One region of the Variovorax sp. V116 genome, then DNA from elsewhere that is predicted to be linked to it. Evidence: riboswitches for the same ligand, from Rfam matches in the RefSeq annotation. Region 1 holds a riboswitch; each other region holds the start of a gene.
What was found. Region 1 has a riboswitch for glycine ahead of ACAM58_RS03985 (D-amino acid dehydrogenase). Riboswitches for the same ligand answer to the same signal wherever they lie in the genome.

Region 1 (10,055 bases):
GCAATCTTGAGCCCTTGCCGATGCTCCAGGGTCTGGATGAACTGCGCGGCCTCCAGCAGGCTCTCGTGCGTGCCGGTATCCAGCCAGGCATAGCCGCGCTGCATGATCTGCACGTTGAGCTGGTCCAGGTCGAGGTAGGCCTGGTTGACCGCCGTGATCTCCAGTTCGCCGCGCGCGCTGGGCTTCACGGCCTTGGCGATCTCGACCACCTGGTTGTCGTAGAAGTACAGGCCCGTCACGGCATAGCTGCTCTTGGGCTTGACCGGCTTCTCCTCGATGCTGCTGGCCTTGCCCTTGGCATCGAAGGCCACCACGCCGTAGCGCTCGGGGTCATGCACGTGGTAGGCGAAGACGGTGGCGCCGGAGGGCTTCGAATCGGCATCGGCCAAGAGGTGCGCGAAGTCATGGCCGTAGAAGATGTTGTCACCCAGCACCAGCGCGCTCGGCGAATTGCCTACGAATTTGTCGCCGATGATGAAGGCCTGCGCGAGGCCATCGGGGCTGGGCTGCACCGCGTACTGCAGGTTGATGCCCCACTGGCTGCCATCGCCCAGCAGCTGCTGGAAGCGCGGCGTGTCCTGCGGCGTGCTGATGATCAGGATGTCGCGCATGCCGCCGAGCATCAACGTGCTGAGCGGGTAGTAGATCATCGGCTTGTCGTACACCGGCAGCAGCTGCTTGCTGAGCGCGAGCGTGGCGGGGTGCAGCCGGGTGCCGGAGCCGCCGGCCAGGATGATGCCTTTGCGTTGCGTGGTCTTCGTGGTCATTGTGTTGTGTTCTCCGCTTCTTGCTTGCTTGCTTCGCTTGTCAAAGGGTCTCGCGCAGCATGCGGGCCACGCCCTGCTGCCAGTGCGGCAGCACCAGGCCGAAGGTGGTCTGCAGCTTGCGCGTGTCCAGGCGCGAGTTGGCGGGGCGCGTCGCGGGCGTGGGGAAGGCGCTGGTGGGCACGGGGTCGACGGCTTCGGGTCCGGCCTTGAGTTCGACGCCGGCCGCCTTGGCCTGCTCGATCACGAAGCGCGCATAACCGTGCCAGGTAGTCTCGCCGCCGGCCACCGCGTGATACAGGCCGGCCTTGGCCGGGTCCTGCAGCGTGGCGCGGATGGCATGCGCCGTGACGTCGGCCAGCAGCTCGGCGCCGGTGGGCGCGCCGAACTGGTCGTTGATGACGGTCAGGCGATCGCGCTCCTTGGCGATGCGCAGCATGGTCTTGGCAAAGTTGCCGCCGCGCGCGGCATAGACCCAGCTGGTGCGGAAGATCAGGTGCTTCGAGCAGTGCCTGGCCACCAGTTGCTCGCCTTCGAGCTTGGTGCGGCCGTACACGCTGAGGGGGCCGGTGGCGTCGTCTTCTTTCCAGGGCGTGCTGCCGCTGCCGTCGAAGACGTAGTCGGTGGAGTAGTGCACCATGAGCGCGCCGATCTGCTGCGCGGCCTCGGCCACCACGCCGGGCGAGGTGGCGTTGAGCTTGCGCGCGAACTCGGGCTCGCTCTCGGCCTTGTCGACGGCGGTGTGGGCCGCGGCATTGACGATGACGTCGGGGCGCACTTTCAGCACCGTTTCGGCCAGTTGCTCGGGGCGGCTGAAGTCGGCGTTGAAGTCTGTGCTGTCGAAGTCGAGCGCAACCAGCTCGCCCAGCGGCGCGAGGCTGCGTTGCAGCTCCCAGCCGACCTGGCCGCCCTTGCCCAGCAGCAGCAGCTTCATGCCGCAGCCTTGGCCGCGGGGGCGGCGTCGTATTGCTTCTCGACCCATTCGCGGTAAGCGCCGCTTTGCACGTTGCGCACCCATTCGCCATGGGCCAGGTACCACTCGACGGTCTTGCGGATGCCGCTGTCGAAGGTTTCGGCGGGCTTCCAGCCGAGTTCGCGCTCGAGCTTGCGCGCATCGATGGCGTAGCGGCGGTCGTGGCCGGGGCGGTCGGTGACGTAGCTGATCTGCTCTTTGTAAGGCTTGCCGTCGGCGCGCGGGCGCAGTTCGTCGAGCAGCGCGCAGACGGTGTTGACGATCTCGATGTTGGGCTTCTCGTTCCAGCCGCCGACGTTGTAGGTCTCGCCGAGCCGGCCGGCTTCGAGCACGCGGCGGATGGCGCTGCAGTGATCCTTCACGTAGAGCCAGTCGCGCACCTGCATGCCGTCGCCATACACGGGCAGCGGCTTGCCGGCCAGGGCGTTGACGATCATCAGCGGGATGAGCTTCTCGGGGAAGTGGAACGGCCCGTAGTTGTTGGAGCAGTTGGTGGTGACGACCGGCAGGCCGTAGGTGTGGTGCCAGGCGCGCACGAGGTGGTCGCTCGCGGCCTTGCTGGCCGAGTAGGGACTGTTGGGCTCGTACTTGTTTTCTTCGGTGAAGGCGGGGTCGGTCTTGGAGAGCGAGCCGTAGACCTCGTCGGTCGACACGTGCAGGAAGCGGAAGGCGGCTTTCTGCTCGGCCGGCAGCGCGCTCCAGTGGCCGCGCACGGACTCGAGCAGGCGGAAGGTGCCCAGCACGTTGGTCTGCACGAAGTCTTCGGGGCCGTGAATGGAGCGATCGACGTGCGATTCCGCGGCAAAGTTCACGATGGCGCGCGGTTTGTGCTCGGCCAGCAGGCGGTCGACCAGTGCGCTGTCGCCGATATCGCCCTGCACGAAAATGTGCCGCGGGTCGCCCTTGAGAGACGCGAGCGTCTCGAGGTTGCCGGCATAGGTCAGCTTGTCGAGGTTCACGACAGGCTCGTCGCTCTGCGCCAGCCAGTCGAGTACGAAGTTGGCGCCGATGAAGCCCGCGCCGCCGGTTACCAGGATCATGAGTCTCCCCGAAGTTTCGAATCAATGACAATTATCCCATTGGTCCGAATTGTCAAAATTCATGGTTGGCGGCTTTGCGGTCCCCGCCTACAATCGTTTCACTGCAGGAGAGAGGGTAGTACTTATTACTACTCCACCGAAGGCGCAAACTCCCATAAACGCTCAGGTCGGCCCACAGATTCCTTGAAGTTCTTTCAAAGAGTTGCGTGGCAGGTACTGCATCAACTGACAAGCCGTCTGGAGAGCCATCACCTCGCGTGATGCACCGAAGGAGCAAACCCGTTGCAGGGTGCAACAGGTGAATCTCTCAGGTACCAAGGACAGGGGGAGCGGCAACTTGGACGGCGTTCGTCCGGTTGCTTGCTATTGAATCAGTAGCACACCAAGTTCGCCGTTCAAGTGCCAATCTTCAAAGGTACTTGAAATGCGTGTGATCGTTCTTGGCGCCGGCCTGCTCGGCGTGACTTCTGCTTACTACCTCCAGCAACTCGGCCACGAGGTGACCGTGATCGACCGGCAGGCCACGCCGGCCGCCGAAACCAGCTTTGCCAACGGCGGGCAGATCTCCGTCAGCCATGCCGAACCCTGGGCCAACCCGAGCGCGCCGCTCAAGGTGCTGCAATGGCTCGGCAAGGAAGACGCCCCGCTGCTCTTTCGCATCCGCGCCGACATGCGCCAGTGGCTCTGGGGCCTGCAGTTCCTGCGCGAATGCACGCCGGCGCGCACCCGGCACAACATCGAGCAGATCGTGCGCCTGGGCACCTACAGCCGCGAGGTGCTGCAGCAGCTGCGCGCCGACGCCGGCCTCCAATACGACCAGCGCACGCAGGGCATCCTGCACTTCTACACGACGCAGAAGGAGTTCGACGGCGCCCTCCAGCCCGCCGAGCAGATGCGCGCATTGGGTTGCGAACGCCAGGTGATCTCAGCCGACGAAGCCGTGAAGATCGAGCCCGCCCTCGCCCACATCCGCCCGAAGCTGGCGGGTGCCACCTACACGGCGGAGGACGAGTCCGGCGACGCGAACCTTTTTGCACGCGAGCTGGCAAAGCGCGCGGCCGCAGCGGGCGTGAAGTTCCTCATGAGCCACACGGTGACCGCGCTGCGCGAGACCGGCGGCCGCATCGACCATGTCGAAGCCACCGACAGCGAAGGCCGCTTCCAGCGCATCCGCGGCGACGCCTTCGTGCTCGCGATGGGTTCGCTGAGCCCGATCGTTGCCGCGCCGCTGGGCATTCGGCTGCCGATCTATCCGGCCAAGGGCTACTCGGTGACGCTGCCGGTGAAGGACGCCTCCAGGGCGCACCAGGTCTCGCTGACCGACGACGAGTTCAAGCTCGTGTTCTCGCGCTACACCTCGGCTTCCGGCGACCGCCTGCGCATTGCCGGCACGGCCGAGCTCAACGGCTACGACCGCGACCTGAACCGCGTGCGCTGCGAGGCGATCGTGCGGCGCGTCGAGGAGCTCTTTCCGGGTGCCGGCGACACCACGCAGGCCCAGTTCTGGACCGGCCTGCGCCCCGCGACGCCAAGCAACGTGCCGCTGATCGGCAAGACGAAACTGCCGAACCTGTTCCTCAACACCGGCCACGGCACGCTCGGCTGGACGCATGCCTGCGGCTCGGGCAAGTCGATTGCGCACATCGTGAGCGGACTCGCGCCCGAGGTCGACTTTGCGTTCACCGGCATGCCTGCGCCGGCAGCGCGCGTACTGCAGCCGGCCTGAATGCTAGAGGGCGAGACTCAGTCCTTGCTGGTGAACACCGTCAGCACGCCGGTGTAGCCGTACAGGTGGTGGCGCGCGATCTCGCCTGCGGCGAAGAAGCCGACCAGCGGCACGTCGCCCAGCGCATGCCGCACGATCTGCAGCTCGGCGCCCGGCGCGCCGAAATGCGGCCCGCCGCGTCCCGAGCAGCTCACGTACACCGCGCCCGCGATGCGGCGCGCCGGATGCGGCGCGGCTTCGGCCTCCCCGGCCGCGACGGCGCGTGCGGTGGCCAGCGTCTGCTCCTCGGGCTCGAGTTCCTCCCGGATTTCCGCGCAGATGCGCATCAGGTCGGCGCGCGCGGCCTGCGCATTGCGGCGGCAGAAGGTCAGGCGCATGCCGGCCTCCGCCACGTCGGCAATCGCGATGCCGCGGCGCGTGGGGTCCAGGCCGATGATGTGGCGCACCAGCACGTCGGCGCCCAGGTCGCCGGTGCGGCGGATGCCGTCGCTGCCCGCATCGGCAAGGCCCACCAGGGTGGCGCGCACGGCGTCGATGGCTTCCTGCGGCCGCTCGAGCGTCACCTGCAGGTCGGCCAGCAGCACGTCGAGCGCGGGTTCGCCATCGAGCTTGAGCAGCAGGTTGCCGTCGGCTTCGGTGATCTCGCGCTCGCGCCCCGCGCCCGAGCGCAGCGGCTGGCAGCCCTGGGTGACTCGCGACACCAGCCGCACGCCCTCGCCGAACACCACGCCCGACAGGCCACCCGAGAACACGCCGCCCGCGGCGCCGTGCCCGCGGATGTTGCCGTTGCCGCCCACCGCGAACTGCAGCGCGCCGCCGCGGCCCGACGAGAGCCCGCCGAACAGGTAGCCGGTGTCGGTGCGGCCCGCCATCTCGCCGATGAGTTCGGTCAGGTCGGGCGTGGCGGGGTCCGCGTGCACCAGCGCCGTGTGGGCCTCGAAGCCGCTCATTTCCGAATTGCCCAGCGGCGCCACGCCGGAGAACACGCGGTACTGGTCGCTCGGCAGCGCGCAGAGCATCAGGCTGAGGCCGGGCTCGTCGAAATATTCGGCGTTGTTGGCCGAGACGCCGATGCCGACCGTGCCCGACCAGTCGGTGACCTCGGGCAGTTCGGCACTCAGGTGGTCGAGGATGTCCTGCGCGTCCGCCGCATAGTGGTCGGTGATGTAGAGCAGCCCGAGCGTGGGCGACGCCGCGTAGTCGGGCAGCGCCATCTGCGCGCGCAACTGGGCCAGCACGAGGCCGGCTGCCATGCGCCATTGCGGGTGGGTGGCATGGCCGGAAGGAAACAGCTTCATGATGCGTGCCAACCCGTTCTCTTCAAAATGTGTGTGTATGACGTCAGCGGCGGCCGGTCGTTCGCTTGCGCGCGGCGGCCGATGCCTTCTTGGCGGCGGCGGGCGCTGCCGCCTTCCTGGCCGCGGGTTTCGAAGCCGCGGGAGCATTAGCCGCCGGCTGGGCCATCGCCGGCACCTTGAGCTGGGCCGCATCCTGCAGCGCCGAACTCGCGATCTGCTGGAACTGCTCGGTCAGCGAGCCCCACCATTGCATCGGATCGATCACGCCGGCGGCGCCATTGCCGCCCGAAGCGGCAGCGGCCGAAGCCGGCTTGCTGCGCGCCTTCTTCGCCGGTGCCGGGGCTTCTTCTTCCTCGGGCTCGGCTTCCGGTTCGGCCGGCGCAGCGGCTGCTGCAGGTGCCGGAGCAGCGGCAGGCGCCACGGCGGCCGCCTGCTTGGTGAACGCGCTGGCGATATCTTCCATCCGCACGTTCATGCCGCGCAAGGTCGAAAGTGTCATCTTTTGCACTTCGAGCGCCTGGATGGTGGCCTTGAGCGCGTGGCCGTTCTGCTCGAGCCAATACTGCACCGTCTTGAGTTCCTGGATGCGCTTGTCGACCTCTTCCACGCTCAGCGTGGGGGCCACCCAGCTCGCGAGGCTCGGCAACCCGGGCACCGCACTGCCCGCCGCGCCGCCGGCGCCACCGCCGGCAAGGTTCTTCAGAAAATCGAATCCGGGGACGAATTGACTGAAGTCGAAGGGTTGGCTGGCGTTGCTCATGCAGAGGTCTCCGGTTGGGTTTTCTTGTGATGCCAGCTTACTCCAAGGCACCGCCGTTTTGGGCCCCGGCGCCGTCCCCTTTGTCCCCTCAGAGTTCCGCGCGCACCTTGCTGAACACCTTCCAGAACGCCGCGTCCTGCGAGGTCGCGAAATTGATCCGCATCATCGTGCTCGGCGGCCGCCGCGCATGGAACAGCGAGCCCGGCGCGAGCAGGTAGCCCTGGTCGAGCATGCGCTGGGTGAGCGCGTCGGTGTCGACGCCGGTGTCGACCCAGCCGAACAGGCCCGCCGGCTCCGACGCGAAGCTGCAGCCATGCGCCATGGCGAGCTTCACCGCGCGGCCGCGGGCGCCGTCGAGCCGGATGCGTATGCGCTCGGCATGCCGCCGCAGCTGCCCCTGGTCGATGCACCACGAAAGCGCCCGCTCGAACAGCGTGGGCGTGGTGAGCGTGGCCAGCAGCTTGGTCTCGAGCAGCCGCTCCTTCAGCTCCGGCGAAGCGGCCAGGAAGCCGATGCGCCAGTTGGGCGCGAGGATCTTGGCGAAGCCGCTGACGTAGATGGTGCGCTGCAGCCCGTCGAGCGCGCTGAGCCGCGTGGCGTGCTCGGGCGCGAGATGGCTGTAGGTGTCGTCCTCGACGATGTGGAAGTCGTGCTCGTTGGCCAGCTTGAGCACGCGGTGCGCGCTGCCGGGCGTGAGGCTGTAGCCGGTCGGGTTGTGCAGCACGCTCACGCTCACGAAGAGCTTGGGGCTGTGCAGCTGGCAGTACTGCGCCATCACCTCCAGGTCGGGCCCGTCGGCGCGGCGCGGCACCGGCAGGATGCGCATGCCCAGCGCCTCGAGCCGCGCGAATTCCAGCGCCCAGCCGGGCTCCTCGACCATCACCGGATCGCCCGCGCGCAGCAGGGTGCGGCTCACGATGTCCAGCGCGTGCGTGGCGCCCACGGTGGTCACGATCTGGTCGGGCGCGGCGGGCACGTTGATGCCCACCAGCTTGTTCGACAGGCTGCGGCGCAGCGCGGCGTCGCCCGAGGGTTCGCCGTACTGGAGCGACAGCTCCTGCAGCGCGGCTGTACTGGTCATGCGGCGCACGGCCGTCGGCATGAAGGCGGAGGCCATCCAGTCGGGCGGAAAGACGCCCATGCCCGGCTGCGGCTTGTCGCTGGGCCGGTGGAACATGCTGCGGATGAGCGAGCTCGCATCGGCCGGCACGCGCGAGGCCATCATCTGGACCACCATGGGCGCCGCGTTGGATGGGCGCCCCTCCTGCGCCGGCGCCGAGTCGCGCACGTAGAAGCCGCGCTGGCGGCGCGCCTCGACCAGGCCCTGTGCCAGCAACTGGTCGTAGGCCGCCACCACCGTGTAGGGGCTCACGCCCTGCTGGCGCGCGCATTCGCGCACCGAGGGCAGGCGTGCGCCGGGCGGCAGCAGCCGGGTGCGGATGCGTTCGGCCAGCCGGTCGGCCAATTGCCCCGTGAGCGACTGGGTGGAGGTTCGTGTCAGCATCTGGGGCTCGGCTTCTGTGTCGAAAGAAAGACCAATACAGTTTTCGAATATGTTCGACTAACTGTATCGGAACTGTAATGGTGTGAAAGTTTAGAGTGTATGCAATGAACTGGCAAGAATTCACCGCGCTGCTGGTGCTGGCCACGGCGATGAGTTTCTCGCCCGGTCCCAACACCACGCTTTCCACTGCCCTGGCGGCCAACGGCGGCCTGCCGCGCGCCATGCGCTTCGTGGTGGCCGTGCCGGTGGGCTGGACGCTGCTGCTGGTGCTGTGCGCGGCCGGCATCGGCGCGCTGGTGGTGGCGGTGCCTTCGCTGCGCCTGGCCATCAAGGCGCTGGGCGTGGGCTACCTCTTGTGGCTAGCCTACAAGCTGAGCGGCAGCGGCACGCTCGGCCGCGCCGACGGCGCCAGCCTCGACGTCGGCTTCGGCCAGGGCGTGATGCTGCAGTTCGTCAACATCAAGGCCTGGCTGCTCGCGCTCACGCTGGTGGCCGGCTGGATCGCGGGGCAGCCCGATGCGCTCGGGCGCTTCGCCATCGTCGCGCCGGTGATGCTGGTCTACGCCTTCATCAGCAACTTCACCTATGCATTGGCCGGCGCGCTGCTGCGCGAATGGCTCTCCAAGGGCAAGCGCCTGCTGTGGTTCAACCGCGCGATGGGGCTGGTGCTGGTGCTCACGGCCTGGTGGATGCTGGGCGTATGAGCAACAGGCTCAACATCAAGGATGAAACGCTGGGCATGTGGCTTGGCGTGATCGGCGTGGCGCTGTTCGCCATCACCTTGCCGATGACGCGGCTGGCCACCGGCACGCAGGGCGCGCCGCAGCTGTCGCCCTGGTTCGTGACGCTCGGGCGCGCCGCACTCGCGGGCATTCTCTCGACGGTCTTCCTGCTGGCCACGCGCTCGCCGCGGCCCGCGTCGCACCAGTGGAAGCCGCTTGGCATGGCGGTGCTCGGCAACGTGATCGGCTACCCGCTGCTGCTGGGCTACGCCTTGCGCGTGGTCACGGCCAGCCACGCGGCGGTGGTGACGGCGCTGCTGCCGCTCGTGACCGCGGCGGTCGCGGCCTGGGTGCTGCACCAGCGCGCGCGGCTCGGCTTCTGGCTCTGCGCCATTGCGGGCAGCCTGCTGGTGGTGCTGTTCTCGGTGCTGCGCGCAAGCCAGGGCGGCCACGGCTTCGGCTTCGAATGGGCCGACCTGCTGCTGGTCGGTGCGGTGGTCGCGGCGTCGTTCGGCTACATCTACGGCGCGCAGGTCACGCCCTCGCTCGGCGCGGAGCGCGTGATCTGCTGGGTCTGCGTGATGGCGCTGCCCGTGACACTGCCCGCCACGCTGGCCCTATGGCCCGCGGAGCCCATCGCCACCTCGGCCTGGCTGGGCTTCGTCTACGTGGGCGTGTTCTCGATGTGGATCGGCTTCTTCGCCTGGTACCGCGGCCTGGCCCTGGGCGGTGCGCTGCGCGTGAGCCAGACGCAGCTGCTGCAGCCCTTTCTCTCCATCCTTGCATCCATTCCGCTGCTGGGCGAACCGCTCGACGTGGTCACGCTGGGCTTTGCCATTGCCGTGGTCTGCACGGTGGTGCTCGGCAAGCGCCTTTCGCAGCCGCAGCCCGCTCCTGCCGTTCCGCCGCGCGCCGCGCATGCCGAACAATCCTGAATCCCACCCCACCCGACTGAAAGAAGACCCCATGAACTGGAAACTCGCCGCCCGCGCCGCCAAGATGAATCCGTCGGTGCTGCGTGAAATCCTCAAGGTCACCGAGCGCCCCGGCATCATCAGCCTGGCCGGCGGCCTGCCCTCGCCCAAGACCTTCCCGATCCAGGCCTTTGCCGACGCCTGCGCCGAGGTGCTGCACAACGACGGCCAGGCCGCGCTGCAGTACGCCGCGAGCGAAGGCTATGCGCCGCTGCGCCAGGCCGTGGCCGACATGCTGCCGTGGAACGTCGATCCCGCGCAGGTCCTCATCACCACCGGCTCGCAGCAGGGCCT
Region 2 (10,055 bases), 2.5 Mb from region 1:
TTGAACACCGGGTGCGTGAGAAAGGCGCTGGTGCGCCGCAGGTCCTCGGGCAGGCGCGGCACAGCGTTGGCCAGGTCGTCGAAGCGCGGCATCGGCGTGCCGGCGGGCACGAACAGCGCCCAGAGCGTTTCGATGTCGGCGCGCGTGGTGGTCTCGTCGAGCGAGATGCCCAGGTGCTGCTGCAGCCGCTGGCGCAGGTTGACGCCCGCGGCCTGGGCGCGTTCGATGATCTTGGGCGTGTCGTCGCCGGTGCGGATGGTCAGCGAATCGAAGGCGGTGCCGTTGACCGGCTCGCGGCCCATCTGCGCGAGGCCCTGCGCGAGGATGGCCGTGAGCGCAGCCACGCGCTGTGCAATGCGCGTGAGGCCGTCGGGGCCGTGGTACACGGCGTACATGCTGGCCACCACGGCCGGCAACACCTGCGCGGTGCAGATGTTGGAGGTGGCCTTCTCGCGGCGGATGTGCTGCTCGCGCGTCTGCAGCGCAAGGCGGTAGGCGGGCTGGCCGTGGGTGTCGACGCTCACGCCCACCAGGCGGCCCGGCAGCGAGCGCTTGAACTCGTCGCGGCAGGCCAGGTAGGCCGCGTGCGGGCCGCCGTTGCACATCGGCATGCCGAAGCGCTGCGTGGTGCCGCAGACGATGTCGGCGTCCCATTCGCCGGGCGGCGCGAGCAAGGTGAGCGCGAGCAGGTCGGCGGCCACGCAGAAGGCGGCGTCGCACTGGTGCGCATGGCCCGCGAGCGGACGCAGGTCGTGCACGTGGCCGGTGGTGGCGGGGTACTGCGCGAGCACGCCGAAGAATTCGCCGCTCACCATCAGGTGCGGCAGCGTCTCGGACACGGTGCTCACCTTCACCTCGATGCCCAGCGGCGCGGCGCGCGTCTTGATGACCTCGATGGTCTGCGGATGGCAGTCGCCCGACACCAGGAACACGTTGCTCTTGCTCTTGACGCTGCGCTTGGCGAGCGTCATCGCCTCGGCTGCCGCCGTGGCTTCGTCGAGCATCGAGGCATTGGCGATGGCCATGCCCGTGAGGTCGCACACCATGGTCTGGAAGTTGAGCAGCGCTTCCATGCGGCCCTGCGAAATCTCGGCCTGGTAGGGCGTGTAGGCCGTGTACCAGGCGGGGTTCTCGAGCACGTTGCGCAGGATGACGCCCGGCGTGTGCGTGCCGTAGTAGCCCTGGCCGATGAAGCTCCTGAAGACCTTGTTCTTTGCCGCGATCGCCTTGAGCTCGGCCAGTGCATCGGCCTCGGTGGCGGGCGCCGGCAGCCGCATCGGCTTGGCGCGGCGGATGGCTGCGGGCACGATGCCGTCGATGAGCTCGGCGCGCGTTTCCGAACCGATCACCGGCAGCATGCGCGCCTCGTCCGCCGCATCGATGCCGATGTGGCGGGCGAGAAACTCTTCGGCGTTCTCCAGTTGTTGCAAAGAGGGAAGGGCGGGAATCGGCATGGCGGTGAAGGCTCGGGATGAGGAAAAGGCGGCTTGCGAACTCGGCGGATCAGGACTCGGCAGCGAACTTGTCGTAGCTGGCCGCGTCGAGCAGCGCGTCGAGCTGCGCGGGCTCGCTGAGCTTGACCTTGAAGAACCAGCCGGCGGCCAGCGGGTCGGTGTTGGCGAGCGAGGGATCGGCGCGCAGGGCTTCGTTCACTTCGGTGATCTCGCCCGACACGGGCATGAACACATCGGCTGCGGCCTTGACCGATTCGACGACACCGGCCACCTCGCCCTGGGCAAAGGTCTTGCCGACTTCGGGCAGGTCGACAAAGACCACGTCGCCGAGCGCGTCCTGCGCATGCACGGTGATGCCGACGGTGGCTGCGCTGCCTTCGGCCGAGACCCATTCGTGGTCCTTGGTGTACTTGATGCTCATGGTGGAAAACTCCTCGTGGAAAAAAAGATGATCGGGGGCGCAGCGCCTAGCCGCGGTAGTAGCGCGTCGGCACGAAAGGCAGCGTCGAGACTTCCATCGGCACCGGCTTGCCGCGCACGATGGCCTGCACGCGCGTGCCGGGCTCGGAATACGCGGTGGCCACGTAGCCCATGGCGATCGGGCGGTCGGCCGTCGGGCCGAGCAGGCCGCTCGTGACAAAGCCGATGTCCTTGCCTTCGAAGGACTGCAGCACCGTGCCGTCGCGCACCGGAACGCGTTCCAGCGCCACGAGGCCGACGCGCTTGCGCTTCAGCGTGTCGTGGTCGGTGTGGCCCGCGGCGCCGGCCGTGGCGGCGGCGAGCTGGGCCAGCACCCGGGCCGCGCCCGGAAAGCCGCCTTCGCGCGCGCCGCCGGTGCGGCGCACCTTCTGGATCGCCCAGTTGAGCGAGGCCTCGACCGGCGTGGTGGTGGTGTCGATGTCGTTGCCGTAGAGGCACAGCCCCGCTTCCAGCCGCAGCGAATTGCGCGCGCCCAGGCCAATGGGCTCGACCTCGGGCTGGGCCAGCAGCAGGCGGGCCAGCGCCTCGGCATTCTGGCCGGCCACCGAGATCTCGAAGCCGTCTTCGCCGGTGTAGCCGCTGCGCGTGGCAAAGGCCGGAATGCCGCCGATCTGCACCGCGCCGCCGGTCATGAACACGAAGCGCTCGATGCCCGGCGACAGCCGCGCCAGCACCGCGGCCGCCTGCGGGCCCTGCAGCGCGAGCAGCGCGTGGTCGGGCATGGGCTGCACATCGCAGCGTGCGCCGATCTTCTGCTGGATGTGGGCGATGTCCGCCACCTTGCAGGCGCCGTTGACGATCACGAAGATCGAGCCGTGGCCTTCGTTGAAGAACATCAGGTCGTCGAGGATGCCGCCCTCGTCGTTCAGCAGCAGCCCGTAGCGCTGCTTGCCGGGCGCAAGGTCGATCACGTCGACCGGCATCAGGGTTTCAAAGGCGGCCGCGGCGTCCGGTCCGACCAGGCGCAGCTGGCCCATGTGCGAGATGTCGAACAGGCCGGCGGCGTTGCGCGTGTGCCTGTGCTCGGCCATGAGGCCGGCGGGGTATTGCACCGGCATCGAATAGCCTGCAAAGGGCACCATGCGGGCACCGAGCTCCACGTGCAGGCCGTACAGCGGGGTCTTCAGGAGTTGTTCGGCGGAAGAGGAATCGGAGGAAGCGGCCACGGGGCACTCCAAAGGGGCAGACGAATTCCATGGCGCGAGCCATGGGCCACCCCTGCTGTCCGCTTTACCTGAGAGATTCGCCCCACGATCGGGGTTTGCTCCTTCGGTGGGCCGGCGCATCGCGTCGATGCAAGCAACAGCCTCTCTCCAGCAAGGAAGCGCCGGCATGCGCCAACGCTGTGTCAGTCCTTTTGCCTGAGCGTTCGGGAAACCCCTGCGCCTTCGGCGGCCCCGGCTGGCGGGGCTCTCTCCTGACCATGGGAGTGTAGTGGATCGCGGGCGGCCGGTCTGCGGCTCAGTGCACGGTCTCGGCCGGCGGCAGCAGCCGGTCGATGCGCTCGCGCAGCGATTCGGCCCGCTCGGCGCCGGCGGTTTTCTCGACCTCGGTGAGCATCAGCGCGGCGATGGTCAGCATCGCGCCGCGGTCGCGCGCCTCGCGCAGGGCATCGCGCATCTGCAGCGCGAACTTGGGGTCGCGCCGCACGAACATGCGCTCGCAGATGTCGAACAGGAACATGCGCGTGGTGGCCAGGGAGCGCTTGCCGTCGAAGTTGTCGGCGGCGGTGGCGAGTTGGATCGGGTCGGCCGCGGGTACCGGGGCGGGCGGCTGGGCCGCGGCCTGCGCCGCCGCGGCAGCCACCGGCTGCGCGTCCTGCAGATAGCCCTGGCGCATCAGCGCCTGGATCGCCTGCTCGGCTTCGGTGCGGCTGGCGAACAGCGGGCTGAAATCGGTCAGCGAACGCCGGCCGTCTGCCATCAGCAGCAAGGCGCGCTCGCGCTGGCTCAGCGTGCGCTGGCGGCCCTGGAGTTCGTCGCGTGCCTTGTCGGTCTTGGTGGGAAACATGGCGCCACAGCTTTTGGGGATCGAGGGCTGAAGCATCGTTGCAAGCGGTGACATCTTCATGAAACGTTTGCCTTACAGCGCCCCGGCAGCGCAAAAAAAAAGCAGCCTGCGAACAGGCTGCCGTTTCTTCCTTGTTTTTCGCGCCGTCTCAGCTACTTGGCATACACCAGGTCGCGCAGCGCCAGCGATATCCACGGCACGTAGGTGATCACCAGCAGGCAGGCCAGGATCACGAGCACGAAGGGCACCAGGTACTTCACGATCCGGTCCAGCGAGATGCGCGCCACCGTGCAGGCCGCGAACAGGTTCACGCCGAAGGGCGGGGTGATCATGCCCAGGGCGAGGTTCACCACCATGATGAGCCCGAAGTGCACCGGGTCGATGCCGAAGTGCACCGCCACCGGCGCAAGGATGGGCGCGAGCACGATGATGGCCGCGCTGGTCTCGATGAACATGCCGATGATGAACAGCGCCGCGTTCACGCCCAGAAGGAACATCGCGGGCGACTTCAGCACTTCCTGCAGCCAGTGGCCGATGGCGTCGGGCACCCCCGCGCGCGTGATCAGGAACGCGAACAGGCCCGCGTTGGCGATGATGAACATGATCACCGCCGACGACAGCACCGACTTGCGCAGGATCACGTACAGGTCCTTGGGCTTGATCTCGCGGTAGATCACCACGCCCACCACCAGCGCATAGAACACCGCCACGGCCGAGGCTTCGGTCGGCGTGAAGATGCCGCCGTAGATGCCGCCCAGGATGATGACGGGCATCAGCAGCGCCCAGCCGGCCTGCCACAGCGCCTTGCCAAACGGCATGCGGCCGTCGCCGTCGTTTTTGCCCCAGCCCTTCCACTTGCAGAAGGCCCAGACGAACAGCATGAGCGCCAGGCTGATGAGAATGCCGGGGCCGAAGCCCGCGATGAACAGCTCGCCGATCGACACCTCGGCGCTCACGCCGTACAGGATCATCGGGATCGAGGGCGGGATGATCACGCCGAGCTCGGCGCTGGTGGCCTGCAGCGCGGCCGCGTAGGCGGTGGGGTAGCCGTGCTTGATGAGCGCCGGAATCAGGATCGCGCCAATGGCGAAGGTGGTGGCCACCGACGAGCCCGACACCGCCGCAAAGATCATGCAGGTGAGCACGCAGGTCATCGGCAGGCCGCCCTGCACGCCGCCCACGATGCTCTTGGCAAACTCGACCAGCCGCCGCGAGATGCCGCCCGTTTCCATCAGGTTGCCGGCCAGGATGAAGAACGGAATGGCCGCCAGCGGAAACTTGTTGATCGAATTGAACATCTCCTTGACGGAGATCAGCATGTTGGCATTGGCCACCTGGATGCCCAGGATCGAGGCGAGCCCGATGGACACTGCAACAGAAACCGACAGTGCAAAACACAGCACCATCGTTGCAACCATCACGGGCGTCATTGCGCAGTCTCCAGCTCAAGCCGCTTGGGATCGAGAAAATTCCCAACGATGCCGAACAGGCAGAAGACGGAACCGACCGGCAGCGCCAGGTACGACCACATCATCGACAGGCTTTCGAGGCCGGCCATCGACTGCACGCGGCCGCGCATCGCGTAGTCCCAGCCCCACCAGAGAATGACCAGCATCAGGATGAGCGCGGCAATGCTCACCACGGCGTCGAGCACGCGCTTGACGCGCGGCGGGCTCCAGCGGTAGAGCACGTCCACGCTCACCATGGCACCCTGGCGAAACGCCATCGGAATGCCCAGGAACACCATCCAGATCAGGCTCACGCGGATCAGGATCTCGCTCCACTCCGCGGGCTGCTCGAGCACGAAGCGCGTCACGATCTGGAACACGCCCAGGGCCGATGCAATGACCAGCATCAGGCAGGCGGCAAGCATCGAGGCGCCGGTGGTCCAGCGCTCGATGCCAAGGAATTTTTCTTTCACTTGTAGTCGCGGATCTTGTCGAGGTTGGCCTTGCCGAAGTCCTTCTCGAACTGCGCATTCACCGGTGCGAGCGCGGCCACGAACTTGGCCTTGTCGACGTTCTCGATCACGGTCATGCCCTTGGCGCGCAGGTCGGCCACGCCCTTGGCGTCGTCCTCGTCCACGCGGGCGCGGTTGGCCTTGGTGCCTTCCTTGGCGGCGTCCAGGAAGGCCTGCTTGTCGGCCGCGCTGAGCTTGTCGAACGAGGCCTTGTTCATCAGGAAGATGCAGGGCGAATAGACGTGGCCCGTGAGCGAAAGGTGCTTTTGCACCTGGTCGAACTTGGCGGAGATGATCACCGGCAGCGGGTTCTCCTGGCCGTCGACCGTGCCCTGCTGGAGCGCGGTGAACACTTCGGGGAAGGCCATGGGCGTGGTGATGATGCCGAAGCCCTTGTAGGCGGCGATGTGCACCGGGTTCTCCATGGTGCGCATCTTCAGGCCCTTGAGGTCCTCGGGCGCCTTCACGTCGCGCTTGCTGTTGGTCATGTGGCGGAAGCCGTTCTCGGCCCAGGCCAGCGCCTTGAAGCCCTTGGCGTCGAACTTGGTGAGCAGGTCCTGGCCGATCGGGCCGTCGAGCACGGCGCGCGCATGGGCCTTGTCGCGGAACAGGAAGGGCACGTCGAGGATCTTGGTTTCGGGCACGAAGTTGGGCACCGGGCCGGTCGAGGAGAAAGCCAGCTCCTGCGTGCCCAGCTGCACCGCCTCGATCGATTCGCGCTCGCCGCCGAGCGAGCCGTTGTAGAAGGTCTGGACCTTGTAGCGGCCGCCCGTGCGCTTTTCGACTTCCTTGGCGAAGGTGTCGATGGCCACGCCCTGGTGCGAGTTCTGCGCGGTCGAGATGCTGATCTTCATGGTCGTCTGCGCAAAGGCCGCGCAGGCCATGCCCATGCCCAGAACCAGGCCGGCGGCCAGTCGGGTCAATTTCATTCTTCTGTCTCCTGAGATGGAAAGGGGGTGTCGCAAAGCGTCGGCTCTGCGCGCAACCGATGACTATGCCGCAATAACCAGTTTGACCGCGTCGGGATTTTCACGGACGTAGTCGCGGATCACCGCCTCGAAGCTGGCGTCGGCCGTGAGCCCGAGCTTGCCGGCGCGAACGGTCTCGATGCGCCCGGGCCAGGTCTTCACGATGCGCTGGATGGCCGGATCGGGCGTGCGGTCGAGCAGGGCGGTGGCGGCCTTGCCGGCCACGCGCTCGAGGGCTGCGGCCATGTCGCCCACCGTGGTGGAAAGCGAGGGCAGGTTGAGCGCGGTGCGCGGTCCCCATTCGCCGTCGCTGGCCTCGGCGGCGCGAAGGATGCCTTCGACCGTGCGCGCCGGCGACGCAATCGCCACCGGCGTCTCGTCGGGCACCGGGCAGGCCGCGCGGATGCCCGCGAGCGGCTCGCGGATCATGCCGCTGAAAAAGCCCGACGCCGCGCCGTTGGGCCGGCCGGGGCGCACGCTCACCGTCATGAGCCGCACGCTGCGCCCGCGGATGAAGCCCTTGCGCGTGTAGTCGGCCACCAGCTGTTCGCCGATGAATTTCTGGATGCCGTAGCTGGTCTGCGGCGTCGGCAGCGTGTGGTCCTCGATCACCGGCGGCAGCGGCTGCTCGGGTGAATCGCCGAACACCGCGAGCGAGCTGGCAAACACCAAGAGCGGCCGGGTGCCCACCGCGCGCGCCTTTTCGAGCAGCGCGTGCGTGGCGGCGAAGTTGCTGCGCATGCCCAGGTCGAAATCGGCCTCGCATTCGCCGCTGACCGCGGCGGCCAGGTGAAAGATGGCGTCGGCCCCGGTCCAGAGCGAGGCGTCGGGCGAAGCCAGCTGCTCGTTCAGGTCGCCGAGTGCGGTGCCGATGCGCGGGTCGGCCGCGAGGTCGGCCGGCGGCGCGGCGCGGTCGACCAGCGTGATGCGGGAAATGGCGCGTGCCGGCGCACCGGCCAGCGAAAGCTCGCCCTGCCTGAGCAGGGTGCGGGCAAGGCGTGCGCCCAGGAAGCCGGCGCCGCCCGTGATGACGATCTGCATGGTGGTCTTGTCTCCTTCGCCAACGAGCATAGCGCAGCGGAATGCGCGGCTCAGGCGACACTCGCGCCATGAACTTGCGATTCGTCGAAGCCTTCCACTGGGCCGTGGCACTCAAGAGCGTCACCCGTGCGGCCGAGAAGCTGCACCTCACGCAGTCGGCGCTGTCCAGCCGCATTGCCGCGCTCGAGCGCGAGTTGGGCGTGCTGCTGCTCGACCGGCGCGACAAGCAGTTCCGCCTCACGGTGGCAGGGCAGCGCTTCCATGCCTTCGCGCAGAAGCTGCTCGAGATGCAGATGCACATCAAGGCCGAGATGGGCTCGGGCGCGGTGCGCGAGGCGGTGCTGCGCGTGGGCGCCATCGAGTCGGTGGTGCACAGCTGGCTCACGGGCTGGCTCAAGCACATGCAGGCCACGCATCCGGACTTCGAACTGGAGCTCACCGTCGAAACCACGCCGGTGCTGGTCGACCAACTGCAGCGCGGCAAGCAGGACCTGGTGTTTGGCGCGCTGCCGGCCACCGGCGACGGCGTGCGCACGCGGGCCGTGCCGCCGATGCCGATGTGCTTCGTCGGCCACCGCGAGCTGCACCTGAAGCGGCGCTACCGCCTGCCGGACCTGCTCTCGCTCGACCTCCTGACCTTCCAGCGCGGCTCGCAGCCGCACGTGGCGCTGCTCGAGCTGTTCCGCGAGGCCGGCAGCCCGCCGCCGCGGGTGCATGCGATCTCGTCGATCTCGGCGATGGCGCAGCTGGTGGAGGCGGGCTTCGGCGTGGCCGGGCTGCCGCGCGCGGTGGTCGAGCCGCTGGCGCGGCGCCTGCCGCTGCGCGTGCTGCCTTGCGACGTGACGCTGGAGCCGCTGCCCATCTATGCGAGCTACCGCGACGACCCCTCGTCGCCGCTGCCCGAGGCCGCGCTCGGCTCCGCCGTGGTGCACGCTTCGCACCGCATGGGTTCATCGAAAAAATCGATGGGTTGAGAAAGAAAATTTGCGTTGGCGTTCGTGAGCGCGGATTCCCACAATCCGGCGCATCACACCACAGCGATGCCTCGGGCATCGGAAACGCCAAATGTCGAACCGTCCATCCTTCGCAGAACAGCCCGGCGCCGGCAGCAGCGCGCTGGCCGTGCGCCAGGCCTGCCGCAGCGGTGCGCTGAACGCCCACACCAGCGGGCTCGCAAGCGCCCATGTGCAGGGCAACCTCGTGATCCTGCCGCGGGCGCACGCGGCCGACTTCCTGCGCTTCTGCCAGGCCAACCCCAAGCCCTGCCCCTTGCTCGGCGTCTCGGAAGCCGGCGACCCGGCGCTGCCGGCGCTCGGCGAGGACATCGACATCCGCACCGACCTGCCGCGCTACCGCGTGTGGCGTGACGGCGTGCTGGCGGACGAACCCACCGACGTGCGCGCGCTCTGGAGCGACGACCTGGTGAGCTTCGTCATCGGCTGCTCCTTCACCTTCGAGCATGCGCTGATGGCCGAGGGCATTGCGCTGCGCCACGTGGCGCAGGGCCGCAACGTGGCGATGTACCGCACCTCCATGGCCACCGTGCCGGCCGGCGCCTTCCATGGGCCGATGGTGGTGTCGATGCGCCCGCTGCGCGCGGCCGACGCCATCCGCGCGGTGCAGATCACTTCGCGCTTTCCGGCCGTGCACGGCGCGCCGGTGCACATCGGCGATCCGGCGCTGATCGGCATCCGCTCGATCGCCGATCCCGACTACGGCGACGCCGTCGAGGTCATGCCCGACGAGCTGCCCGTGTTCTGGGCCTGCGGCGTCACGCCCCAGGCCGCGCTGGCCGCCGCCCGGCTGCCGTTCGCCATCACGCACGCGCCGGGCTCGATGCTCGTGACCGACCTGCTGCACCGCCAGCTGGCCGCGTTCTAGACGCGGCGCTTTCGACCCATTCAAAACCCAAGGAGACAAGCACATGAAGACCACCCTCGACGCCACCCAGGCGGGCGACGCCACGCCAGCCGGAGGCAGCTGGCTGCGCACGCTCAACCCGAACGAGAAGCGCACGCTCACCGCATCGTTCAGCGGCTACGCGGTCGATGCCTTCGACTACTACACGCTGCCGCTGGTCACGCCCATCCTGCTGTCGCTGTGGGGCATGAGCAAGACCGAGGTGGGGCTGATCGGCACCGC
Region 3 (10,055 bases), on a different replicon from region 1:
CGGGCATCGCGTTCGCGCCGTTCGAGATGGGCGTGGACATCAGCGTTCACGCGCTGACCAAGTACCCTTCAGGCGGTGCCGATGTCTTGATGGGCTCGATCATCACCAACGACGACAAGCTGCATGACAAGCTCCGCGTCGCCTACCTGGACCTTGGCATGGGCGTGGGTGCCAACGATGCTGAGCTGGTGCTGCGGGGCTTGGCGTCCATCAAGGCTCGTTACGACCTGCACGACGCCACGGCTCGGGCACTCGCCTCATGGTTGGCCAGGCAAAAGGGGATCAGCCGGGTCCTGCACCCGGCGCTGGAATCCTGTCCAGGGCATGAACACTGGGCGACACACTGCAGTGCGGCCGCTGGGCTCTTTTCGGTGCTCATCGACGAGTCCCATAGCCCCGCACAAGTCGATGCCTTCTGTGACCGTCTTCAATTGTTCGGGATCGGTCTGTCCTGGGGCGGTCCCATGAGTCTGGTCATGCCCTATGACATGGGAAGCATCCGCAGCGGCAAGCAGAGCTATGCGGGACATCTGCTGCGCTTCTCGATCGGCCTGGAGAGCGTTGACGATCTGCAGGAAGATCTGGCACAGGCCTTGTCCTGGGCGCTGGCCGCATAGCCACGCAGACGCAAAGCCGGAAGCACGATTGACCAAACTGCGTAGCAGTCGGAGGTGTCGAGCGCCAGCGACTAGGCCGTCATGCCGCCCATTGAAAGACCGACGAAGTGCACCGGCCCCACCGCCTTGCCCTTGCTGCACAAGATTGAGTCGGGGCATGACGCGTTCAAGCAAAGGGCGATCAGTCGAGCGTGGCGCCGGATATTTTTACCCGTTCAGCCTGCACCTTGAAGTCTTGGGCCAGGAAGCTTTTGTACTCGGCGGGCGTCGAGCCGATAGCCACATACGAATAGGCGTCGATCTGAGTTTTTCGGAATTCCTGATCCATCAGAATCTTGCGAACGTCGCTGGCGATTTTTTCCACTACGGCCGAGGGGGTTCCTGCGGGTGCCACGAGCCCGATGTTGAAGGCGCCGTTGATGTCCTTGACGCCCGCCTCCTTGAACGTTGGCACGTCTGGCAAGGCAACACTCCGGCTGTCGCCGGAAATAGCGAGCGCCTTCATCTTGCCCGCTTTGACGTGTTGCTCGACGACTGACACACCGAGGATCGCCGAATCCACTTGGCCCGAAATGATGTCCGGGATCAGGGGCGCTGCGCCTTTGTAGGGCACGTGCACCATTTCCAGATTCTCTTGTTTGGCAAACATTGCCAAGGGCAAATGGACAATGCCGCCGGCACCGGAAGAGCCGTAGCTCATTGGCTTGTCTTTGGCGTTATGTGCCAGTTGCACGAACTCTTTCAGGGTATGGGCCTTTGAGTTTTGCGGTACCAAAAACACCATTGGCACGGTGATCAACCGCGAAATGGGCGCAAAGTCTTTTTCAGCGTTGTAGGGCAATTTCTTGTACAGATGCGGATTCATGGTCAGCGCCGCCTCCGTTGCCGCAAACAAGGTGTAGCCATCGGGCGGGCTCTTGGCCACGAGCTCGGCGCCAATGATTTCATTGGCGCCTGTTTTGTTGAGAACCAGTACTGGCTGGCCCCACTCCTTTGTGAGCCTGATGCCCAATGAACGAGACAGGTTGTCCACAGGGCCGCCCGGGGAGTAAGGAACCACGATGGTCACGGGCTTCGAAGGGAAAGTCTGGGCAACCACGCCCTGCGAAGCGGCAACGACGACAAGGGAAAGTGCAAGTTGTACGAGATTTTTCATGGCAATTGTGCAAAAACGAGACCAGATACAGAAGCAAGACGATGGGCCAATTTGTGGTCGCTCGAATGTGGCGACTGGCACGATGCACTTTCTTAGGAAGCGCATGAAGATACTCCCCTATTAACGGACTGCGTAGAACGATATGCGCTTCCAATCCGAGGCGATAGGACAAATGCGCTCATGAAATTGGATGATTGCGACATCATCGGCTACGGCGGCCGAGCCTTTATATCCTCACGGCCCTGCAATCCTATCGGCTCCATGGCAATCGGCCGAAAATCACGCTATTGGTCGAACCGATAACCTGCGGTTTTGGAGAGTTAGCGGTGAGTTCTAGCTGCGTAGAGGCGAGTATCGATCAATATTCCAGATTAATAGCCGAGGATTCTCTTCATGAAACTGTATTGGTCATCGACGTCTCCATTCGTCAGAAAAGTCATCGTAAGTGCCCACGAACTGGGGCTGAAGGACAAGTTGGAAACGATCCCGACTCGCGTCGCACCAAATAAGCCCGACTTGGCTTTGTTGCCATACAACCCGCTTGGGCAACTTCCAACGCTCGTTCTGGATGACGGGACCGCGCTTTACGATAGCCTCGTAATCATCGAGCACCTCGAACACATCGCAGGGGGCGCCAAGCTTATTCCGTCATCGCCCGAAGCGCGAATTGAAGAGCTTCGGCTGCATGCGTTGTGCAATGGATTCCTCGACCTGCTGGTGCAATGGCGCATCGAATCCATGAAAGATACCAAGCAGATTGCGCTTATCAATGCATTCAACTTGAAGTCGAGCATGATCTGGGCGAGATTGGAAGCGACAGCCGAGCGAATTGGGCAACGGCCTTTTGGATTGTCGTCAATTACGCTTGCTATCGTTGCCGAATACGCCGATTTTCGGTTTCCGAGGCTCGGCTGGCGAGAAAAATATCCGGTGCTCTCCAGCTGGCATCAATCGATACAGTCACGGCCCTCTCTGGCCGCCAGCAAATTTTTCGATAGCTCCAAGCCTCAGTAAGAAGTAGTCTTGCAAGCTGCGGCTTGCGGTTTCGACGACTACCACCATCAAATTAGGATACAAAATGTCAAAATTCGAGCGCAAACTGATCCCGACACATGAAGGACAGGTCGAACTTCTGGTCGAAGGTACGGGCCCGCGTATTGTCTTGCTGCCCTCGCTGGCCAGAGGTGCGACTGACTTCGACGAAATTGCACCCATCATTGCAGCGGCTGGATTTCGCGTATTGCGACCTCAGCCTCGCGGCATAGGCGAAAGTACGGGGCCGACCGAAGGCATCACGTTGATCGATCTTGCCGCTGATGTTGTTGCTGCGATCGAGGCTGACTGCGCACCAGGCAAGCCTGAAGTATTGTGTGTGGTAGGCCACGCATTCGGCAATTGGGTCGCACGGGTTCTCGCCCATCATTGGCCGTCGATGACAAAATCAGTCGCACTGCTCGCGGCTATTATTGGCAGCACCATATCGCCCGAGCTCTTGATTTCTGTTAATGTCGTCTCCGACAATTCCAAGTCAGATGCAGATCGCCTGTTTTATCTGGAGCGCGACTTCTTCGCTCCAGGGCATGATGCCTCTGTTTGGTTGAGCGGATGGCATACAGAAGTCTCTAAATTCCAGCTTGCGGCGACGAATGCAACGGCCGACAGCAGCTGGACTGAAGTAGGCAAGAATTTGCCGGTGCTTTATGTTGCACCCGAATTTGACAAGATCGCACCCGTACCCGACGAAGACTTCTTGCGAGATCGCGTAGGCCACCTGACGACCATGGAAATCATTCATGGTTCCGGCCACGCTCTTCTTCCTGAGAAGGTTTCTGAAGCTGCGGCTGTACTTGTCTCATTCGCGCAGTCGATCATGCGCGGCGAAGGCGGTACAGCCAAATCTGCCTAAGCTTCACAGCTGCATTTCAAAGAGCCAGCATTTTCGCGGCTGAAGAATTTTACGGGCCTCGCTTTTCACGCGGGGCCCTTTCCCGCCGCTCAATTTTTTCCAGGAGAATTCCATGAGCATTCAACGCATCGAACCGGGCGCCCGCATGAGCAACGCCGTCGTCCACGGTAACACCGTCTACCTCGCCGGCCGGGTCGGCGAAGGCGAGAGTGTCACCGACCAGTGCAAGAGCGCACTTGCCCAAGTCGACCAATTGCTCGCTGCCACCGGCAGCCACAAGTCGAAGATCCTGCAGACGATCATCTATCTTTCGGATATGGCGAACTTCGGCGAAATGAACGCCGTCTGGGAAGCCTGGATCGATCCGGCCAACCCCCCGGCCCGTGCCACCAGCGAAGCCAAGCTCACCACGCCGAAATACAAGGTCGAGTTCATCGTCACGGCGGCGATCTGATCGCTTCGATATCGAGCGGAAAAAAAGCCGGCCTATCGCTCTGATGGGCCGGCAATCGGAACCGATGCGGTGTCGTTTAGGTGGGCGAGAACGCAAAAGCAAGAAGCTGCTTACCGGGCAGCTGTTAGAGACGGGCCGTTGCCAAATGGATTTCTGTCTCTGTCAAGGCGGCATCGGGACGGGTCCTGCTTGGAGAACCACCCACCGAGTGCGCCAGATTTGTGTAAACAGACTTCCTCGATTTCGATAAGTCTAGATCTTGATCGCTCTTGACAATTCTTTCGTAGAGTGAAGCCCATTGCGGCGACATGACATCATCCACGCTCACCTTTGATTGGCGCGCCTGTGAGGGAGTCATGTCAAATTGAGTGCGAAAACACCGATTGAAGTGAGAGCTATCGGAGAAGCCGGTGATTGTCGCGATCTCGGTTATTGACTTGGGGCTGTTCAAAAGAAGCCAATATCCGTAAGCGAGTCTGAGTTGTCGGCAATATTGCTGGACCGGCTGCTTCATTTCCTGCTGGAAAAGCCGTTCTATCTGCCGCTTGGAAATCCCCAAGGATGATGCGAGAGACTCGATCTTCATTGGCTCCTGTCCAAGATTTCTCTCGATGATCTTGAGCGCCCGAAGTACTCTCGGATCGCGTGGATCTTCTCTTGCTTCAAGATTCTGCTCCGCGTCGGTAGAGGAGGCCGAAAGCTCCTGCGGCGCCGGAATCTCGGCGCCGATAGCGGAATAATGACGTTCCAGCAGCCATGATCCGAGTTCCAGAGCCGCCAGCCCTCCGGCACAGCTAACTCGCCTGCCGCTCACCATCAAGTTAACGCCTGGGATCTGCTGCACTTCGGCAAAGCGGGTATCACGGTCGGCGCCGCGATACCAATCGGTCGCGCAGGGCAATTTATCGAAAAATCCGGCCTCGATCAGTACAAACAGCCCCGAACCAGTTCCGACAAGAGTCGCGCCATACCGATCGGCGTTCGTTAGTGCTTCCAGAATCGATCTGCGGTCCTCGATCGGAGCTGCAGTCTTGCCACCTATGACGAAGACGTAGTTGCAATCGCGAGCCGCGTGCAGGGGCGCTGTCGGGGGTACTTGAACACCGCAGGTTGTCTGGGCCGGCTTTTGTCCCAGAACTACATATTCAAAGTCCACGCCGACCGCAGCTGCCGGGTCGGTGCAATGCTTCAAGATATAAACCAGGGCAGAGTACGAAAACATCGTGAAGCCCGGAAGGAGGATGAAGCCGACCTTCACTCGTCGCCGTGCCGGCTTGGCAGTGTCGGCCTTCGCACCTGGAACCGGCATCATCATGGAATCTCCTGCCACAAGATCGCGCATCGTAGCAGTCACAGTATGTTCGCGCGCAATCGGATGCTCATGGCACTTGTCCCATAGAAGGTAAGCGGATAGTCGTACTTCACGGCTGCGCCAGCGGCTTGCGATCGGTGGCCGCTCACCGGTCTTGCCGGGGTCCAGAGTTCTCTCCTGCGCCTTCATCCGGCAGCATTCCGCCGCATGCTGGGCGAGTCGCGGATTTCGGCGCGCTCAGCGTCGCGGCAGCGCCGGCGCTGCCGCCGGGAGGTCCCAGAACAGGCCCGTCATCAGCTGCAGCGCCTCGCGTGCCACCGGTGCCAGCAGGTGCTCGTCGGGTGCGTGCTGCTGGCAGGCCGCGTAGCTGTGCGGCACCCACACGGTGGGCAGGCCCAGGATGTCGGCAAACACATCGTTGGGCAGGCTGCCGCCCAGGTTGGGCAGCAGCACGGGCTTCTTGCCGGTGCTCTGCTCGATGCTGGCCAGCGTGAAGCGCACCCAGGCGTTGTCCGGGTCCAGCCGGGTGGCGTGCATGACTTCGGGTTCGCTGACTTCGATGCCTTCGAAGCCATGCGTCGACAGGTGCTGCTGCACGACGTCGCGCAGCTGGCTCACGTCGGTGCCGACGACAAAGCGCATGTGCATGAAGGCCTGTGCTGTGGGCGGGATGGCGTTGACCGGGAAGTCCGGGTTGCCGGTCTTGTAGGCCAGCACTTCCAGTGTGTTCCAGGCAATCACCCGTTCGGCCGGAGTCAGGCCGGGCTCACCCCAGCCGGGGTCGACTTCCGGGTCGCCGGCGTCGCCACCAAAGCGCAGGCCTTGCAATGCGGCGCGTACGTTGGCCGGAATGGGCGGCGGGCGCAGGCCCTCGACGCGGATCACGCCATGGGCGTCCACCATGCTGGCAATGGCGTTGGCAAGCACCGTGCCGGGGTTGCGCAGCAGGCCGCCCCAGTTGCCGCTGTGGTGGCCGCCGCCGCCGCGCAGGTTCAGCGTCAGGCTGAAGTTCGCCACGCCGCGCGACCCCAGGAAGACGGTAGGCTGGTCTCGGCCTACGCGCGGGCCGTCGCTGGCGATCAGCACATCGGCGGCCAGCAGTTCCTGGTGCGCAGAGCAGAACGCGGCCAAGCCCGGCGAGCCGGTCTCTTCGCCGGTTTCCAGCAGCCACTTGATGTTGAAGCCCAGCTGCCCGCGCAGCCCCAGAACGGTGGCTAGCGCGGCGATGTTGATGCTGTGCTGGCCCTTGTTGTCCGCCGTGCCCCGTCCATAAAGGCGTTCACCGTCCACCGCCAGCGTCCACGGTCCCTGGCCGCAGGTCCAACTCTTGTCCTGACCGCGGATGACGTCGCCGTGGCCATACATCAGCACCGTGGGCAGGTCATCGCCTTCATGGCGGCTGGCCACCAGGAACGGGCCGTAAGCGGGCTCGGGGTTGGGGTGGATGCTGAAGCTGAAGCCCAGCCTGGCCAATGAAGGGCCGATCTCGTCCTGCAGGTAGGCGGCCAGCGCCGGTCCGGAATCAGCCTCCTGGCTGGCGGTGCGGAAGGCGACTCGTCGCGACAGGTCGCGCACGAAGTCGCCACTGTCGAAGTGATCGGCAGCGCGGCCCAGTGCGGCGTTGCGTGTCATGTGGCCTCCCGCATCGCAGTGGAGTTGACGCACTTTGCTAGGAAACGCATGAAGATACTTTCGTGTACGGACTGCTCAGAACGATATCGCGCCCCCAACCCGTGCAATAGGACAAATGCGCGCTCGAATTTGGATGATTGCGACGTCGTCGGATGCGACGGCGGAGTTTTCATCTTCTCACGGCTTCGAAATTCTATTAATTCCAACACATCCGGGAAAAATGCCATCCAATTTGATCCACCGCTATGAGCGCAATTTTGAGGCCTGAAGCCTAATTAATCGTTGACTGGCAGCGATGATCCTAATAAGCTTCGATTTAGCAGGAGAGCGGGCCGCGGAAGCGGCTCCACCGAAGGCGCAAACTCCCATAAACGCTCAGGTCGGCTCACGCGATGGGCCTGTACTGCATCAATTGTCAAAGCCGTCTGGAGAGCCATCACGCCATTGGAATGTGAGCGTGATGCACCGAAGGAGCAAACCCGCTGCGGGCGTAGCGGGTGAATCTCTCAGGTACCGAGGACAGGGGGAGCGGCAACTTGGACGCATGGTCCGGTTGCTTTCTTTTCGAGCTTCCGTTTCCATTTGCGTTCGAGCGCTGCAACCTCAAGGGTTCTCGAAATGCGTGTGATCGTTCTTGGCGCCGGCTTGCTCGGCGTGACCTCGGCTTACTACCTCCAGCAACTCGGCCACGAAGTGACCGTGATCGACCGGCAGGCCACGCCGGCGGCCGAAACCAGCTTTGCCAACGGCGGGCAGATCTCGGTGAGCCATGCCGAACCCTGGGCCAACCCCAGCGCACCGCTCAAGGTGCTCCAATGGCTGGGCAAGGAAGATGCGCCGCTGCTCTTTCGCATCCGCGCGGACATGCGCCAGTGGCTCTGGGGCCTTCAATTCCTGCGTGAATGCACCCCGGCGCGCACGCGCCACAACATCGAGCAGATCGTGCGCCTGGGCACCTACAGCCGCGACACGCTGCAGCAGCTGCGCGCCGACACCGGCCTCCAATACGACCAGCGCACTCAAGGCATCCTGCACTTCTACACGACGCAGAAAGAGTTCGACGGGGCCCTCGCGCCGGCCGAGCAGATGCGCGCCCTGGGTTGCGAGCGCCAAGTGATCTCGGCCGACGAGGCGGTGAGGATCGAGCCCGCGCTGGCCCACATCCGCCCCAAGCTGGCCGGCGCCACCTACACGGCCGAGGACGAATCGGGCGACGCCAACCGCTTCGCGCGCGAGCTGGTCGCACTGGCGAGGGCGGCGGGTGTGAAGTTCCTCATGAGCCACACCATCACTGCGCTGCGTGAAGCGGGCGGCTGCATCGACCATGTCGAAGCCACTGACGACGAAGGTCGCTTCCAGCGCATCCGCGGCGATGCCTTCGTGCTGGCGATGGGCTCGCTGAGCCCGATCGTTGCCGCGCCGCTGGGCATCCGGCTGCCGATCTATCCGGCCAAGGGCTATTCGGTGACCTTGCCGGTAAAAGACGCCTCGAAGGCGCACCAGGTCTCGCTGACCGACGACGAATACAAGCTCGTGTTCTCGCGCTACACCTCGCCGGGGGGCGAAGGGAGCGACCGCCTGCGCATCGCCGGCACGGCCGAGTTCAACGGCTACGACCGCGACCTGAACCGGCTGCGCTGCGAGGCCATCGTGCGGCGGGTCGAAGAGCTCTTCCCGGGTGCCGGCGACACCGCGCAGGCGCAGTTCTGGACCGGCCTGCGTCCGGCGACGCCGAGCAATGTGCCGCTGATCGGCAAGACGAAGCTGCCGAACCTGTATCTGAACACCGGCCACGGCACACTGGGCTGGACGCACGCCTGCGGCTCGGGCAAGTCGATCGCGCGCATCGTGAGCGGGCTTGCGCCTGAGGTGGATTTCGCGTTCACCGGGTTGAAGCATGGGACACGAGGCAAAGCATTGGTGTCGCCAGTAGTTGGTGGGCCATCTGCTTAGCGAGTTGCCATGGCCTGGCACCGAAGGGAAATTCAAACGAGGGCGCAGAGCGCCCTGGTCGGCGGTGGTATGAAGGATCGGCTGTGTCGATTTCTTCAACGCGCCGCATCCTTTATTCACCAGTTGATCGTTCGCTCGGGAACAATGGAAGAAGCAGCCTGGATGCAGCCACCCGATGTGTACTCAGGGCGTGCCGAGCCGCCGAACGAAGCACATCAACGCCGTCGGAGTTAAGTTAGTGCCACTCGTATCTGACCACTGGAGCAACGCATGATCGTCGAACGCATCTGGACCGGCAACGCCTATCGCAACTACAACTACCTGATTGTTTGCCCTGAGACCGGCGAGGCTCTCGCCATCGATCCCCTGGACCACCAGAAATGCCTGGCGGCCGCAAAGGACAAGGGCTGGCAGATCACGCAAATCCTCAATACTCACGAGCATCACGACCACACTGGCGGCAATGAGGCCGTCGTCGCGGCGACGGGCGCCAAGGTGATTGCGCACCACCGCTCGGGCTCTCGCATTGCTGGCATGGATCGCGGCGTGAAGGCCGGCGACGTGATCAAGGTCGGCAAGACCGTCGAGCTCGAATGCATGGACACGCCCGGCCACACGATGTGCCACATCTGCCTGCGCTCTCACACCGAGAGGCCGGCACTGTTCTCCGGCGACACGCTGTTCAACGCCGGCGCGGGCAACTGCCACAACGGCGGCAATGTGGAATCCATGTACACCACCTTCGTGGAGCAACTCGCCAAGCTGCCCGACGACACCCGCGTCTACCCGGGCCACGACTACATCGAAAACAATCTGCGTTTCACGCTCGCGCGCGAGCCCGACAACGCTGCCGCCAAGGCGCTGCTGCCCGGCGTGGCAGGGCATGACCCGGCCAAGGCCCGCGTCACGACGCTCCGCGAAGAGAAAGAGATCAACACCTTCCTGCGCCTGTCGAGCCCGAGTGTCATTGCGGCGCTTCGCGAGGCCTTTCCCGATCTGCCCGAGAAGCCGGATCCGAAGACCGT

Region 2: it holds a riboswitch for glycine, as region 1 does, so the genes downstream of both, gcvT (glycine cleavage system aminomethyltransferase GcvT) here and ACAM58_RS03985 (D-amino acid dehydrogenase) in region 1, are expected to answer to the same signal.
Region 3: it holds a riboswitch for glycine, as region 1 does, so the genes downstream of both, ACAM58_RS29080 (D-amino acid dehydrogenase) here and ACAM58_RS03985 (D-amino acid dehydrogenase) in region 1, are expected to answer to the same signal.

What each region holds. Positions count from the first base shown of each region.
Region 1 covers NZ_AP028661.1:857,975-868,029, reverse strand. Annotated here, with positions in the region: gene rfbA (glucose-1-phosphate thymidylyltransferase RfbA) at 1-767, opposite strand, end outside; gene rfbD (dTDP-4-dehydrorhamnose reductase) at 808-1,698, opposite strand; gene rfbB (dTDP-glucose 4,6-dehydratase) at 1,695-2,777, opposite strand; glycine riboswitch at 2,876-2,965, shown strand; glycine riboswitch at 3,005-3,111, shown strand; gene ACAM58_RS03985 (D-amino acid dehydrogenase) at 3,202-4,503, shown strand; gene ACAM58_RS03980 (FIST N-terminal domain-containing protein) at 4,521-5,801, opposite strand; gene ACAM58_RS03975 (PhaM family polyhydroxyalkanoate granule multifunctional regulatory protein) at 5,845-6,561, opposite strand; gene ACAM58_RS03970 (PLP-dependent aminotransferase family protein) at 6,650-8,065, opposite strand; gene ACAM58_RS03965 (LysE family translocator) at 8,170-8,769, shown strand; gene ACAM58_RS03960 (DMT family transporter) at 8,766-9,722, shown strand; gene ACAM58_RS03955 (PLP-dependent aminotransferase family protein) at 9,754-10,055, shown strand, end outside.
Region 2 covers NZ_AP028661.1:3,341,955-3,352,009, reverse strand. Annotated here, with positions in the region: gene gcvP (aminomethyl-transferring glycine dehydrogenase) at 1-1,454, opposite strand, end outside; gene gcvH (glycine cleavage system protein GcvH) at 1,504-1,875, opposite strand; gene gcvT (glycine cleavage system aminomethyltransferase GcvT) at 1,922-3,100, opposite strand; glycine riboswitch at 3,146-3,261, opposite strand; glycine riboswitch at 3,274-3,364, opposite strand; gene ACAM58_RS15950 (hypothetical protein) at 3,396-3,944, opposite strand; gene ACAM58_RS15945 (TRAP transporter large permease) at 4,097-5,374, opposite strand; gene ACAM58_RS15940 (TRAP transporter small permease) at 5,371-5,865, opposite strand; gene ACAM58_RS15935 (TRAP transporter substrate-binding protein) at 5,862-6,833, opposite strand; gene denD (D-erythronate dehydrogenase) at 6,897-7,913, opposite strand; gene ACAM58_RS15925 (LysR family transcriptional regulator) at 7,982-8,887, shown strand; gene ACAM58_RS15920 (putative hydro-lyase) at 8,979-9,794, shown strand; gene ACAM58_RS15915 (MFS transporter) at 9,838-10,055, shown strand, end outside.
Region 3 covers NZ_AP028662.1:650,969-661,023, forward strand. Annotated here, with positions in the region: gene ACAM58_RS29045 (PLP-dependent transferase) at 1-617, shown strand, start outside; gene ACAM58_RS29050 (Bug family tripartite tricarboxylate transporter substrate binding protein) at 799-1,773, opposite strand; gene ACAM58_RS29055 (glutathione S-transferase family protein) at 2,167-2,787, shown strand; gene ACAM58_RS29060 (alpha/beta fold hydrolase) at 2,852-3,679, shown strand; gene ACAM58_RS29065 (RidA family protein) at 3,792-4,133, shown strand; gene ACAM58_RS29070 (GlxA family transcriptional regulator) at 4,258-5,448, opposite strand; gene ACAM58_RS29075 (M20 family metallopeptidase) at 5,683-7,077, opposite strand; glycine riboswitch at 7,388-7,477, shown strand; glycine riboswitch at 7,493-7,610, shown strand; gene ACAM58_RS29080 (D-amino acid dehydrogenase) at 7,696-9,030, shown strand; gene ACAM58_RS29085 (hydroxyacylglutathione hydrolase) at 9,301-10,055, shown strand, end outside.